DNA from 2 places in the Mesorhizobium sp. DxT genome. Region 1 is predicted to be linked to the other one. Evidence: predicted binding sites of a transcription regulator. Region 1 holds the regulator's gene; the other holds the start of a gene.

Region 1 (5,890 bases):
TCGCGGTCGCGCCAGCGTCCGTCATAGCGCGGCGGACGGCCCTCGGCGCGCGCCTTCTCGCGCATCTCCTCAAGCTCCGCCTGCGTGGCGTAGCACCGATAGGCCTTGCCGTTGCGCACGAGCTCTTCGGCCACCTCGCGATGACGCTGCGCGCGTTCGAACTGGGAGACGGGTTCCCCGTCCCAACCCAGACCGAGCCAAGAGAGGCCGTCGAGGATCGCTGCCGTTGCCGCATCGGTCGACCGCTCGCGGTCGGTATCCTCGATACGCAGCAGCATCTTGCCGCCGGTGTGTTTGGCGAACAGCCAGTTGAAAAGCGCGGTGCGCGCGCCGCCGATATGCAGGTAGCCGGTGGGTGACGGCGCAAAACGGGTGACGACCTTGTCGGACATTTCTTCTTCCCCGGAAACGGATGAGGGCGCGCAGCGGCTGCGCCTGTGGTGTTTTGATGGGGCTCATGTAGCATAGAGGCTTCGGCGTGCAAGCGATTACCGGGTGGGGAACGCCGCATGGACGGGGAGACGGCGACGCGACAGGACGAGCGCCTTCAGTTCGGCGCGCGTGTCGTCGCGCCTGAAAATGCTGCCCCCGAAGTCCATCTTCCGCAAACCCTGCGAGCGCCGTCGCTACCCGTACCGACAAGCAGTCTCACTCCGCTCGCCAGGCTCGGTCCTGTGCTGCGCAGCAGCTTGGACAGCGAGCTTGAGCATGGCACCGCGTTCGTCTTCGTGCCGGTCTTCATCGCGCTGGGCGCGCTTTTCTACTTCTCGGCACCGACCGAGCCAGGACTTGGCGGCCTGCTTCTGACCACTGGTCTGCTCGTGGCCCTGTCACTCGCGCTCGCAAACCGGCCTGGACTACGGATGGCGTCTCTCGCGGTGTTGATCACGCTCACAGGCGTTCTTGCCGCGAAATTCGAGACATGGCGGGCCAGCACGCAGATGCTCGGCTCCGAGATTTCAACGCGCCTGACCGGCCGCGTCGTCCGCATCGAGCAGCAGGCATCGGGCCGCATCCGCCTGACGCTCGATGTCATCGCGACCGAGCGGCCGGCGCTTCGGTATGCGCCGGATCGCGTTCGTGCAACCGCCCGCGAAGTGCCGGAAACATTGCGGCCTGGAGATGCCGTGCAAGGTCTCGTCCGGCTGATGCCTGCTTCCGGGCCAGTCCGCCCGCAGAGCTATGACTTTGCCTTCAACAGCTACTTTGACGGTATCGGCGCGGTCGGCTTTTTCCTCAGAAATCCGGAGCTCGTGGAAACGGCAGACAAACCCGGGTTGATGACTGCCGCCGCCGCATGGGTGGAGGGCTGGCGTACACGCATGGCGCAGGACATCGCGGCCAGCATCGGCGGCCCTGAGGGCGCTATCGCGGCCGCCCTGATTACCGGTATCCGCGCAGGCATACCGGAACAGATGAACGAGGCGCTCCGCGTAGTCGGGCTCTATCACGTCATCTCCATCTCCGGCCTGCATATGGCCTTGGTGGCCGGGACTGTGATGTTCGGCTTGCGCACCGCCTTTGCGCTTGCACCGGGCTTTTCCTCGCGACAGCCGGCGAAGAAATATGCCGCCTTCGGCGCGCTCGCCGCGACGGCGGCCTACCTCGTCATTTCGGGCGCAGGCATTGCAGCGCAGCGCAGCTTCACCATGCTTGCGGTGATGCTGCTTGCCGTCATGGTCGACCGCGCGGCGCTCACGATGCGCAACCTTGCCATATCGGCCGTCATCATCCTGCTGATCGCCCCGCATGAGGTGATGGGGCCGAGCTTCCACATGTCGTTTGCTGCAACCGCCGCGCTCGTGGCGGCCTACGCGGCCTGGGCCTCGTACCGCGAAAGGCGGACGCCGCGCCGACAGGCGTCAAAGTACGGTCCCGTGCGGCTGGCCTTCACAACGGGCATGAAATACGTCTCGGGACTGTCGCTGACGTCAGTCGTTGCCGGTCTCGCGACGGCGCTTTTCACAGCATGGCATTTCCAGCAGGTCTCGCCGCTCGGCCTCGTCGCCAACCTTGCGGCCATGCCATTCGTTTCCGCCATCGTCATGCCGGCAGCGGTTTTCGCATGCCTGTTGATGCCCTTCGGCCTGGAAGGGCCGGCGTTGTACGCGATGGGGATGGGCATATCCGCGATGAATTCGATAGCCCTGTGGCTCGCGGAGCGATCGGCATTCGATGCCACCGGGGCGATCCCGCTTTCGGCGGTGCTTGTACTGACAGCGGCATTGGCGATCATGACCATGGCCGGCAGCGCACTACGCTGGGCAGCACTTCCGATGCTCGTCGCCGGCGCGTTGCTGATCGCGACACGCCAGCTGCCTCACGTCTACGTCTCCGAGGACGCGCGGCTTGTTGCGGTCGATCTCGGTGACGGCAGACTCGCCGTAAACCGCCAACGACCAAGCACCTTCACCTTCCAGAACTGGCAGCGGGCTGCGAATGCGGGCGATGTTGCACGGCCTGTGGAAGGTGACGCCGGGCCGCCTCGGCCACCCCGGCCGATGATCAGGGTGCGTTGCCATTCCAGTGCCGGGAAGGGCTTTGCGTAGCGCGCCATGGCGGCGGCGGCATAGTCGTTCACGCCGACGGCGAACGAACGGCTTCGACTGCGTGTTCTTATGCGAGCCTCATCGTCATCGACGACGCAACGGCGAACAGTCCCTGTCGCGGCAGCAGCGTCACCGTCATCACCAAGCGCGATTTGGCCCGCCGCGGGAGCGCCGAGATCGTTTTCGAGAAAGACATCGCCGGCGAAACACGCGGAACCGAAGCAAGCAGTGGCACAGACGCCGGTGTCAGGAATCGCACTTCCGCGAGACCGGCTTTTTACCCAAACATTCGTTTCGCGATCCGCGAACCCTATCGGCCCTGGCACGCGCACCGGCAGTATTCGCGTGAGGCGAGGGGACTTCCACCCTGGCAGAAATCGCAAGGTGAGTAACAGCCAGCCGGCTGCCGCGATGCCTTTGCAGCGAAAGCACTGATCGGTGCGTCCTTCGAGGCTCGCGGAGCCTGTCCTCGGGCTCGCCGAAGGCAAGACCCGGGGGCTCGCACCCCCAGCATGAGGGAGGGTCTGCATCGCTCGGGAATCCTGCTGCCCGACGGGCTATTCCTTGACGTGCATCGAGCCCAATAGGTTGGATTCGATCAATCCACCCCTCATGCTCATGCTCATCCTCAGTCGAGCATGACCTTGTCTAATGGCCGATCAATAACGCCGGATGAGCCCGACGAGCCTACCTTGTACCTTCACGCGATCAGGGCCGAAGATGCGGGTTTCGTAGGCGGGGTTGGCAGCCTCCAGCGCGATCGAGGCGCCCTTGCGGCGGAACCGCTTGAGGGTTGCTTCCTCATCGTCGACGAGAGCCACCACGATGTCGCCGGGATTGGCGGTCTGGCCGTCGCGGATGATGACGGTGTCGCCGTCGAAGATGCCCGCCTCGATCATCGAGTCACCCTTGACCTCGAGCGCGTAGTGCTCGCCGCCCGAAAGCATTTCCGGCGGAACGCTGATCGAGTGCGTCTTGTGCTGGATCGCCTCGATCGGCACGCCGGCGGCAATCCGGCCCATCACCGGAATGGCAACGGCCGCACCGGCATCATCGTCATTGCTGGCAGACTGGATGCGCGAGGGTTCCGGCGCCCGGCCAAGGCTGCCTTGAATGACGCTGGGCGAGAACTTTTTGGCCGCATTGAGCCCCGGCGCGATCGAGTCTGGCAGCCGCAGCACTTCCAGCGCACGTGCCCTGTTGGGCAGGCGTCGAATGAAGCCGCGCTCCTCGAGCGCAGTAATCAGGCGGTGGATACCGGACTTGGAAGCGAGGTCGAGCGCCTCCTTCATCTCGTCGAAGGAAGGGGGAATGCCAGTTTCTTTCAGCCTTTCATGGATGAAGAGAAGCAGTTCGTGTTGCTTGCGCGTCAGCATTCTGTTGCCCCTTTTGGGAATCAGTCCATAAACAAAACCAGAACAAACACTATCTGTTCCAGTTGTGTTCCGCAACGGCTTAAATTATCGTGAATGCGTAGGAGGCTCCGAGACAGTGGCGCGGGAAAAAATGACTGTAGAGCTCGAGCGGCTGGTTTGAAGCCAGGCTGGGCGCGATCTACATCTGCGCCGCTCCGACAAGGAGCTTGCTGCTGCAATCGAGCGGTTGAAGGACATCCAGTCCAGAACCGACCGGATGGGTCACATTGCGGCGACCGGCCACGATCTTCGTCTCGTTGAACGCGACTAGAAAGCCGCTCGCTCAGCGCAGCATCAGCACGCGGCAGACATCTCCAGCCTCCGAAGCGGCCACGTTCGGTTCGCGGATGATGAGCGCGTTGGCGTGCGCCAGTGTCGTCAGCATCGAGGAATCCTGCACGGCGAACGGCCTTGCAACGAGGCGCCCGTCCTCATGCGTCGCTGCCGCGCGGACATAATCCTGCCGGTGATCATTGGCCTTCATGGCTTCGCCAAGGACGGCTTCCCTCATGTCGGCAACATGTGGGCGGCCGCCAAGGTTCGCGAGCAGCGGTTTCAGGAACAGATGCGCGCAGACAAGGCTTGAAACCGGATTTCCCGGCAAGCCAAGAACGCGGGTTTCTCCCAGCCTGCCGAACATCAGCGGCTTGCCGGGGCGCATGGCGATCTTCCAGAAGTCGAGCGCCATGCCTTCGCCAGTAAGCACCTCGCGGACGAGGTCGTGGTCGCCGACTGAGGCGCCCCCGAGCGTCACGATGACATCAGCACCGGCCGAGAGTGCGTCACGGACGCGCGCGGCAAGCATACCGCGATCGTCAGGTGCGATGCCCAGGTCGAGCACCCGAGCACGTGCGTCGCGCGCCAGCGCCGCGACCCCGTAGCCGTTCGATGCGATGATCTGGTCGGGCCCGGGTTCCGAACCGGGCGGCAGCAGCTCGCTGCCCGTCGCCAGGATCGCCACCAGCGGTGCGCGCACTACAGACAGGAGCGGGTGGTTGCCGGCTGCTGCGAGCGACAGCGCTGCCGCGTCGAGCACCCGGCCTTTGGCCAAAAGGACGTCGCCGGCCCGGAAATCGAGCCCGGCAGCCCTTACGTGACGGCCAGGGGTGACCGCTTCTCTGGCGCGGACGGTTCGCCCGTCTTCGTCCGGCTCGGCATCTTCCTGAAGCAGAACCGCATCCGCGCCTTCGGGGACAGGCGCGCCTGTGAAGATGCGTACGGCCTGGCCGGCGCCGACCGCGCCATCGAAGCGCTTGCCGGCTATCGATTGACCGATAACCTTCAAAGCAGTGGACGGGTCGGTGGTGTCCGCCGCGCGCACGGCATAACCATCCATCGCCGAAGCGGGGAAGGGAGGCTGCGTCCGCCGTGCCTCGACTGCAGCGGCCAGAACACGCCCCGCGGCCTCACCAATCGTGATATCTTCGTGAGGCAGGGCCGTCACATCGTCGAGCAGCCGGCGCAGCGCTTCGTCAACCGGCAGCAGGCCAGCCATGTCAGACGTCCTGCAGCCGGTAATCGCCGGACTTGCCGCCGGACTTTTCCACCACACGGATGTCGGAAATTATCATGGCACGGTCGGCTGCCTTGGCCATGTCGTAGATCGTCAGGCAGGCGACGGAAGCCGCCGTCAGCGCTTCCATTTCAACGCCGGTCTTGCCGGTAACGCGGGCGAGCGCCGTGACGCGCAGACCGGGCAGGTTCTCGTCGGGCTCGATCTCGACCGAAACCTTGGTGAGCAGGAGCGGGTGGCAGAGCGGAATCAGCTCGTGCGTCCGCTTGGCTGCCATGATGCCGGCAATGCGGGCCGTGCCGAGCACGTCCCCCTTCTTGGCATCGCCGGCGAGGATCGTGGCCAGCGTCGCGGGCTGCATCTTCACCGCGCCTTGCGCGATCGCAGTGCGCTGCGTCTCTTGCTTGCCGCCG
Region 2 (5,890 bases), on a different contig from region 1:
CGGCTGCATCTCGACCAGGCCGAACGGCTGCTGGCGAAAGCGGATTTGGGAAAGGACCAGACGCGATGAAACTCTACCGATTCCTGACCGGACCAGACGATTCGAGCTTCTGTCACAAGGTGACGGCGGCGCTGAACAAGGGTTGGCACATCTACGGCTCGCCCACCTATGCGTTCGATGCCGAGACCAAGACAATGCGCTGTGGGCAGGCGGTCTTCAAGGAAGTCGAGGGCAAGGACTATCATCCGGACATGAAGCTCGGCGAGCAGTAGCGCGCCGGGCTTGCCGGGCGACACGGTGGATCAGACGCTGACCCCGAACAGCCGGCCTATGCCCGCAGTGACCGCCATGGCGAAAACACCCCAGACAACGACCCGCGCGCTGGCCCTCAGAACGGGTGCTGCCCCGGCTTTGGCGCCGAGTGCGCCGAGAACGGCGAGTGTCGCCACGGTGATAATCAGCACGACCGGAATGACGGTCCCATCTGGTGCGAACCATGCCGCTGCCAGCGGGATCGCGGCTGCTGCGCTGAAGGTGGCCGCCGAGGTGAAGGCTGCCTGAAGGGGATTGGCGGAGAGGTGCTCCGAAAGGCCAAGCTCGTCGCGGACATGGGCGCCGAGTGCGTCACGTTCGGTGAGCTCGCGGGCGACCTGCATGGCCGTCGCCTCGCTCAGGCCACGCTCGCGGTAGATGGCGGCCAGCTCGACCAGTTCGGTTTCCGGGTCGTCTCGGAGCGCAGCCTTTTCACGGGCAATATCCGCTTTTTCGGTATCCGACTGCGAGGAGACCGAAACATATTCGCCCGCGGCCATCGACATGGCGCCGGCCGTCAGCCCGGCAATTCCCGCGATGATGACGGTTTTGGGGTCGGGGCCGGCTGCCGCCACGCCGACGATGAGCGAGGAGACCGAGACAATGCCGTCATTGGCACCCAGAACGGCAGCACGAAGCCAACCGCTGCGGGTGATGTAGTGCGGATCATCCGGATGCGCTGAGGGGACGGTCACGGTTTTCGCCTCATCGGTTGTGGGACTCGCCCTGGGAATAGCGTCACAGGTCTGCAAGCAACTACCGAAACGCCGGAATTGTGGGGTTTCGCTAGGGCCGGGTCTCGGCGTTTTCCTCGATCTGCGCCATGTCGTCGTCGGACAGGCCGAAATGGTGACCGATCTCGTGGATCAGCACATGGGCGACGATGTCGCCCAGCGTCTCCTCGTTTTCAGCCCAGTAATCCAGGATGGCGCGGCGATAGAGGGTGACGCGGTTCGGACCCTCTCCGGTGGAAGGGTTCCAGCGCTCGGCGATGCCGCGGCCCTCGAACAGGCCGAGCAGGTCGAACGGCGTCTCCAGCGCGAGGTCGTCCATGATCTCGTCGGTCGGAAATTCGGCGATCTGGATGACGATCTCGCCGGTGAGCTTGCGGAATTCGCCGGGCAGATGCGCATAGGTTTCCAGCGCCAGAAGCTCAAACTCCTGAAGCGAGGGCGAAAGCTGATCGGTCCAGTCGCGGGTCTGATAGATGCGGGCCATGCAGTGTCCTTTGGCCGCCATATAGACCTTTGCAGCGCGGCTTTCGACCCCTGATTCCGCAAGCGTTACCGGGCCATACGCGCGCGATGCCGGATTGGCCGCCAGAGTAGAGGAATAAATTCTTCGAGACTCCGCTTGACTCTTCGGTGCGGCTCTGGAATCCATTAGAACATAATAGGAACATTTAGCGCGAAAGAGCAGCATCATGGCGACATCCGCCGTGGCGCGAGAGGCTGTTTGTGCCTTGCGCCGGGAAATTGCGAGGATCGAGGGCACGCTGCCGGAGCGGCTGGAGCCGGCTGAGGTGGCCGGCTCGGCCAGTGCCGGGGCGGGCATTGTCCTGCGCCGGCAGGGCGCTGCCGACGGCATGGCAGGACTTCTGCCGACGGGCGCAGACGGCCTCGACGCCGCGCTGGGCGGCGGGTTGCCGCTCGCGGCTCTGGTGGAGATCCATGGCAGGGAAACGCGCGATGCAGGCGCCGTGGCTGGTTTCGCGCTGGCACTGGTCGCGCTGGCGCGCAGACAGACGGCGGTGAAGGCACCGCTTCTGTGGGTGACTGCGAGCGAGACGTTTTCGGAGGCGGGAAGCCCTTATGCGCCCGGTATCCTGCACCGGTTCGGCCTGCCGCCCGAGGCCCTGCTGGTCGCGCAGGGCCGCCGGCTGGAGGATGCGCTGTGGGTGGCGGAGGAGGCCGCTGCGCTTGGCGCGCTTTCGGCGGTGCTGCTCGAGGTGCGGGGGCACACGCCGAAGCTCGACCTGACCGCCACGCGCCGCCTGCATCGGCGCACCCAGGCCGCGGGCCGCCCGCTCTATCTCCTGCGCCATGCCGGCGAGCCGGCGCCGACGGCAGCTCCGGTGCGGCTTGTCGTGTCGGCCGCGCCCGCGGCGAAGCGGCAGATCCTTTCGGGTGCGCTTGCCGGATCGATCGGTCCGCCCGCTTTCACCGTCGCGGTTTCCCGAAGCCGCCTGGGCATGCCTGCAACCTTCACACTGGAATGGAACGACGATGAACGCGCCTTTGACGAGAGACGATCCAACCCCGGCGGGGCGCAGGATCATGGCGCTGTGGTTTCCGCTGCTGCCGACGGAACGTATCCTGAGAGCGCGGCTGGGGCGGGCCTGGCGCTCAGAGGCGCGGCGTGAGGTCAAGGGTGCCCGCCGGCCGCTTGCCATCAGCCGCCGCGAGAACAATACGCAACGCATCGCCGCCCTCGACGAGACGGCCGCGGCCCTCGGGCTGCGGCCGGGCATGGGGGTCGCCGATGCGCGCGCCATGCATCCCGGGCTGGACGTGATCGAGGCGGAGCCGGAGGCCGACCGCAGGCTTCTGGAAAGCCTTGCCGACTGGTGCGATCGCTATACGCCGCTGGTCGCGCTGTGCGGAGAGGACGGGCTCTTCCTCGACATCACCGGTTGCGTCCACCTCTTCGGCGGCGAACAGGCGATGCTCGACGAGGTGCTGGAGCGGCTTTACAGCCAGGGCTTTCGCGCCCGTGCGGGGCTCGCCTCCACGCCGGGCATGGCATGGGCGGCCGCCCGTTTCCTGCGGCCTGTGCCGATCGAGCCGGGCGCGGAGGCACCGGCGCTCGCCGGCCTGCCGCCGGCGGCGCTGCGGCTTGAGCCTCCCGCATGCAAGGGGCTGGAAAGCCTGGGCCTGCGCACCGTCGGCGCGCTGATGGATACGCCGCGCGGGCCGCTCGTGCGCCGTTTCGGCAGGCTACCGGTCATGCGGCTCGATCAGGCGCTCGGCCGGCTGGAGGAGGCGGTGTCGCCGCGCCTGCCCGTCGCGCCACTCTCGGTGGAGCGCCGCCTCGCAGAGCCCGTAGTGCTTGAGGAGGATATCGAACGGCTGCTGCTTCTCCTGTCGGCGACGCTGAAAGCCGATCTGGAGCGGCGTGACGAAGGTGCGCGCCTGCTGCAACTCGCCCTTTTCCGGGTGGACGGGGCCGTGCATCGCCTGACCATTGGCGCGTCGCGGCCGCTGCGCGAGCCGGCGCTGATCCTCAAGCTCTTCCGCGAAAAGCTCAAGGCTCTTGGCGGCGTCGATGCCGATTACGGGTTCGAAATGGTGCGGCTTTCGGCACTGGAAGCCGCACCCTTCGCGGCGGAACAGGTCGACTTGGCCGGCGAAAGCAAGGCGGATGAGGTGGGGCTGGCGCTTTTTGCCGATCGTGTCCGCGCCCGGCTGGGCGACCGTTCGATCCTGCAGCCCGTCATGGTCCAAAGCCACATCCCCGAACGCGCCGTTGCGTTTGTTCCATTTGCAGGCTCTGCGGAAGGCGCTCCTTCGAAAGGGGAAGCGTATTTCCTTTCCAGAGAGCGGCCGGTCAGGCTTTTCCCGCATCCTGAACCGGTCGAGGTGATGGCTGAAATTCCCGAGGGGCCGCCGGCCCGTTTCCGCTGGCGGCGCGCGTCCTATCGCGTTGCAGGGGCGGAAGGCCCCGAACGCATCACCCCGGAATGGTGGCAGGAAAAGGAAGCGGGCGAAACGCGGGACTATTACCGGGTCGAGGACGATAGCGGTCGGCGCTACTGGCTTTATCGCGAAGGCTTCTACGACAAGGGCGAAACGCCGCCGCGCTGGTTCATGCAAGGGGTCTTCGCATGAGTGCTGCGACCGTTCCCTACATCGAGTTCGCCACGCAATCGAACTTTTCGTTCCTGCGCGGGGCGTCGAGGCCGGAGGAGCTGGTGGTTGCCGCTTACATGCTGGGTCACGCGGCCATGGGACTTGCTGACCGCAACACGGTTGCAGGCGTGGTACGCGCCTGGAGCCAGTCGAAGCAGATACTTCCGGAAGAAAAGGGGGCGGCATCGAGCCTGCCCTACCATCCCGGCTGCCGCCTCGTCTTTGCCGACGGCACGCCCGATGTGCTTGCCTATCCGCGCGACCGAAAGGGCTGGGGGAACCTGTGCCGCCTGCTCACCCAGGCGAATTTTCGCGACGAGAGCCCGAAAGGCGACCCGAGGGTCTATCTCGCCGACCTGCTGGAATGGGGCGGGCACATGTCGCTGGCCGTGATCCCGGCACTTTCGACAGAGGTAACAAAGGAGCGCGATCTTCTGAGGCAGTTGCGGGAGCATTTCGGCCGGCATGCGGTGTGGCTCGCCGTTGCAACCCTGTACGACGGCAATGACCGCTTTCGCATCGAGCAGGCGGCGGCGATGGCCTCGGAAGCCGGTCTGCGGCTGATGGCGATCAACGACGTGCTTTTTCATGCCGCCGAACGACGGCCATTGCAGGACGTGCTTACCGCGATCCGCTTCAACACGCCCGTCGCCAGGGCAGGCTACGCACTGCAGGCCAATGGCGAGCGCCATCTGAAACCGCCGGCGGAAATGGCGCGGCTGTTCAAGCGGTATCCCGGTGCCCTTGCCGAAACGATCCGGTTTGCGGAAACATTGAAATTCTCGCTGAGCGAGCTGGAATACAACTACCCGGACGAGCCGACGGAATCTGGGCTGGCGCCGCAGCAGGAACTGGAGCGCTTGGCATGGGAAGGCGCGACGCACCGTTACCCGGAGTGCGTGCCGGAAAGGGTGAAGGAATTCATCCGCAAGGAACTCGACATCATCGCGACGCTCAACTACGCGCGCTACTTTCTCACTGTCCACGACATCGTGAAGTTTGCCCGGTCGAGAGGCATCCTTTGTCAGGGGCGGGGTTCGGCCGCCAACTCCGTGGTTTGCTACTGCATCGGAATCACTGAGGTCGGCCCAGACATCATCGACTGCCTTTTCGAGCGGTTCATCTCCGAAAAGCGCGGCGAGCCGCCGGATATCGACGTCGATTTCGAGCACGAGCGACGCGACGAGGTCATGGCCTACATCTATGAGAAATATAGTGAAAAACATACGGCGCTGGCGGCTTCGGTCGTCACCTATCGTGGACGATCGGCGATGCGCGAGGTGGCCAAGGCGATGGGGCTTTCGGACGACGTCCAGTCGGCCCTTTCCGGGTCGATCTGGGGGTGGTCCTCGTCCGAGGTCGGCGTGAAGGAAGCCAAGGCCGGAGGCCTTGCCGAAAGCGATCCCATTGCGGTGCGAGTCATGCAGCGCGCCAACGAAATCATGGGTTTTCCTCGCCACCTCTCGCAGCATGTCGGCGGGTTCGTCATCACCAGGGACCGGCTCGACGAGATGGTGCCAATCGTCAAGACGGCGATGGACGAGCGCAAGATGGTCGAATGGGACAAGGACGACCTGGATGCGGTGAAAATGCTCAAGGTCGATGTGCTGGCGTTAGGCATGCTGACCTGCCTGAAGCGCGCCTTCGTCCTGCTGGACGAGCACTATGGGCTAAATCTGACGCTCGACAGCATAAAAAAGGAAGACGAGCGGGTCTACGACATGATCTGT

The links. The regulator LexA, encoded in region 1, represses DNA repair genes until DNA is damaged. The targets are predictions, from matches to a motif close to TGTTCNNNNTGTGTTCNG.
Region 2: a site for LexA is predicted at 1,696-1,713, ahead of ACVJNE_RS06760 (ImuA family protein). Genes of this name have one in related genera too.

What each region holds. Positions count from the first base shown of each region.
Region 1 is NZ_JBZFLJ010000005.1:52,673-58,562, reverse strand. It holds gene gltX (glutamate--tRNA ligase) at 1-392, opposite strand, end outside; gene ACVJNE_RS11065 (ComEC/Rec2 family competence protein) at 510-2,549, shown strand; gene lexA (transcriptional repressor LexA) at 3,209-3,925, opposite strand; gene ACVJNE_RS11055 (molybdopterin molybdotransferase MoeA) at 4,248-5,459, opposite strand; gene moaC (cyclic pyranopterin monophosphate synthase MoaC) at 5,461-5,890, opposite strand, start outside.
Region 2 is NZ_JBZFLJ010000002.1:557,646-563,535, forward strand. It holds gene ACVJNE_RS06740 (HpcH/HpaI aldolase/citrate lyase family protein) at 1-69, shown strand, start outside; gene ACVJNE_RS06745 (DUF1737 domain-containing protein) at 66-272, shown strand; gene ACVJNE_RS06750 (VIT1/CCC1 transporter family protein) at 303-1,007, opposite strand; gene ACVJNE_RS06755 (metallopeptidase family protein) at 1,099-1,530, opposite strand; gene ACVJNE_RS06760 (ImuA family protein) at 1,736-2,674, shown strand; gene ACVJNE_RS06765 (DUF6504 family protein) at 2,589-4,139, shown strand; gene ACVJNE_RS06770 (error-prone DNA polymerase) at 4,136-5,890, shown strand, end outside.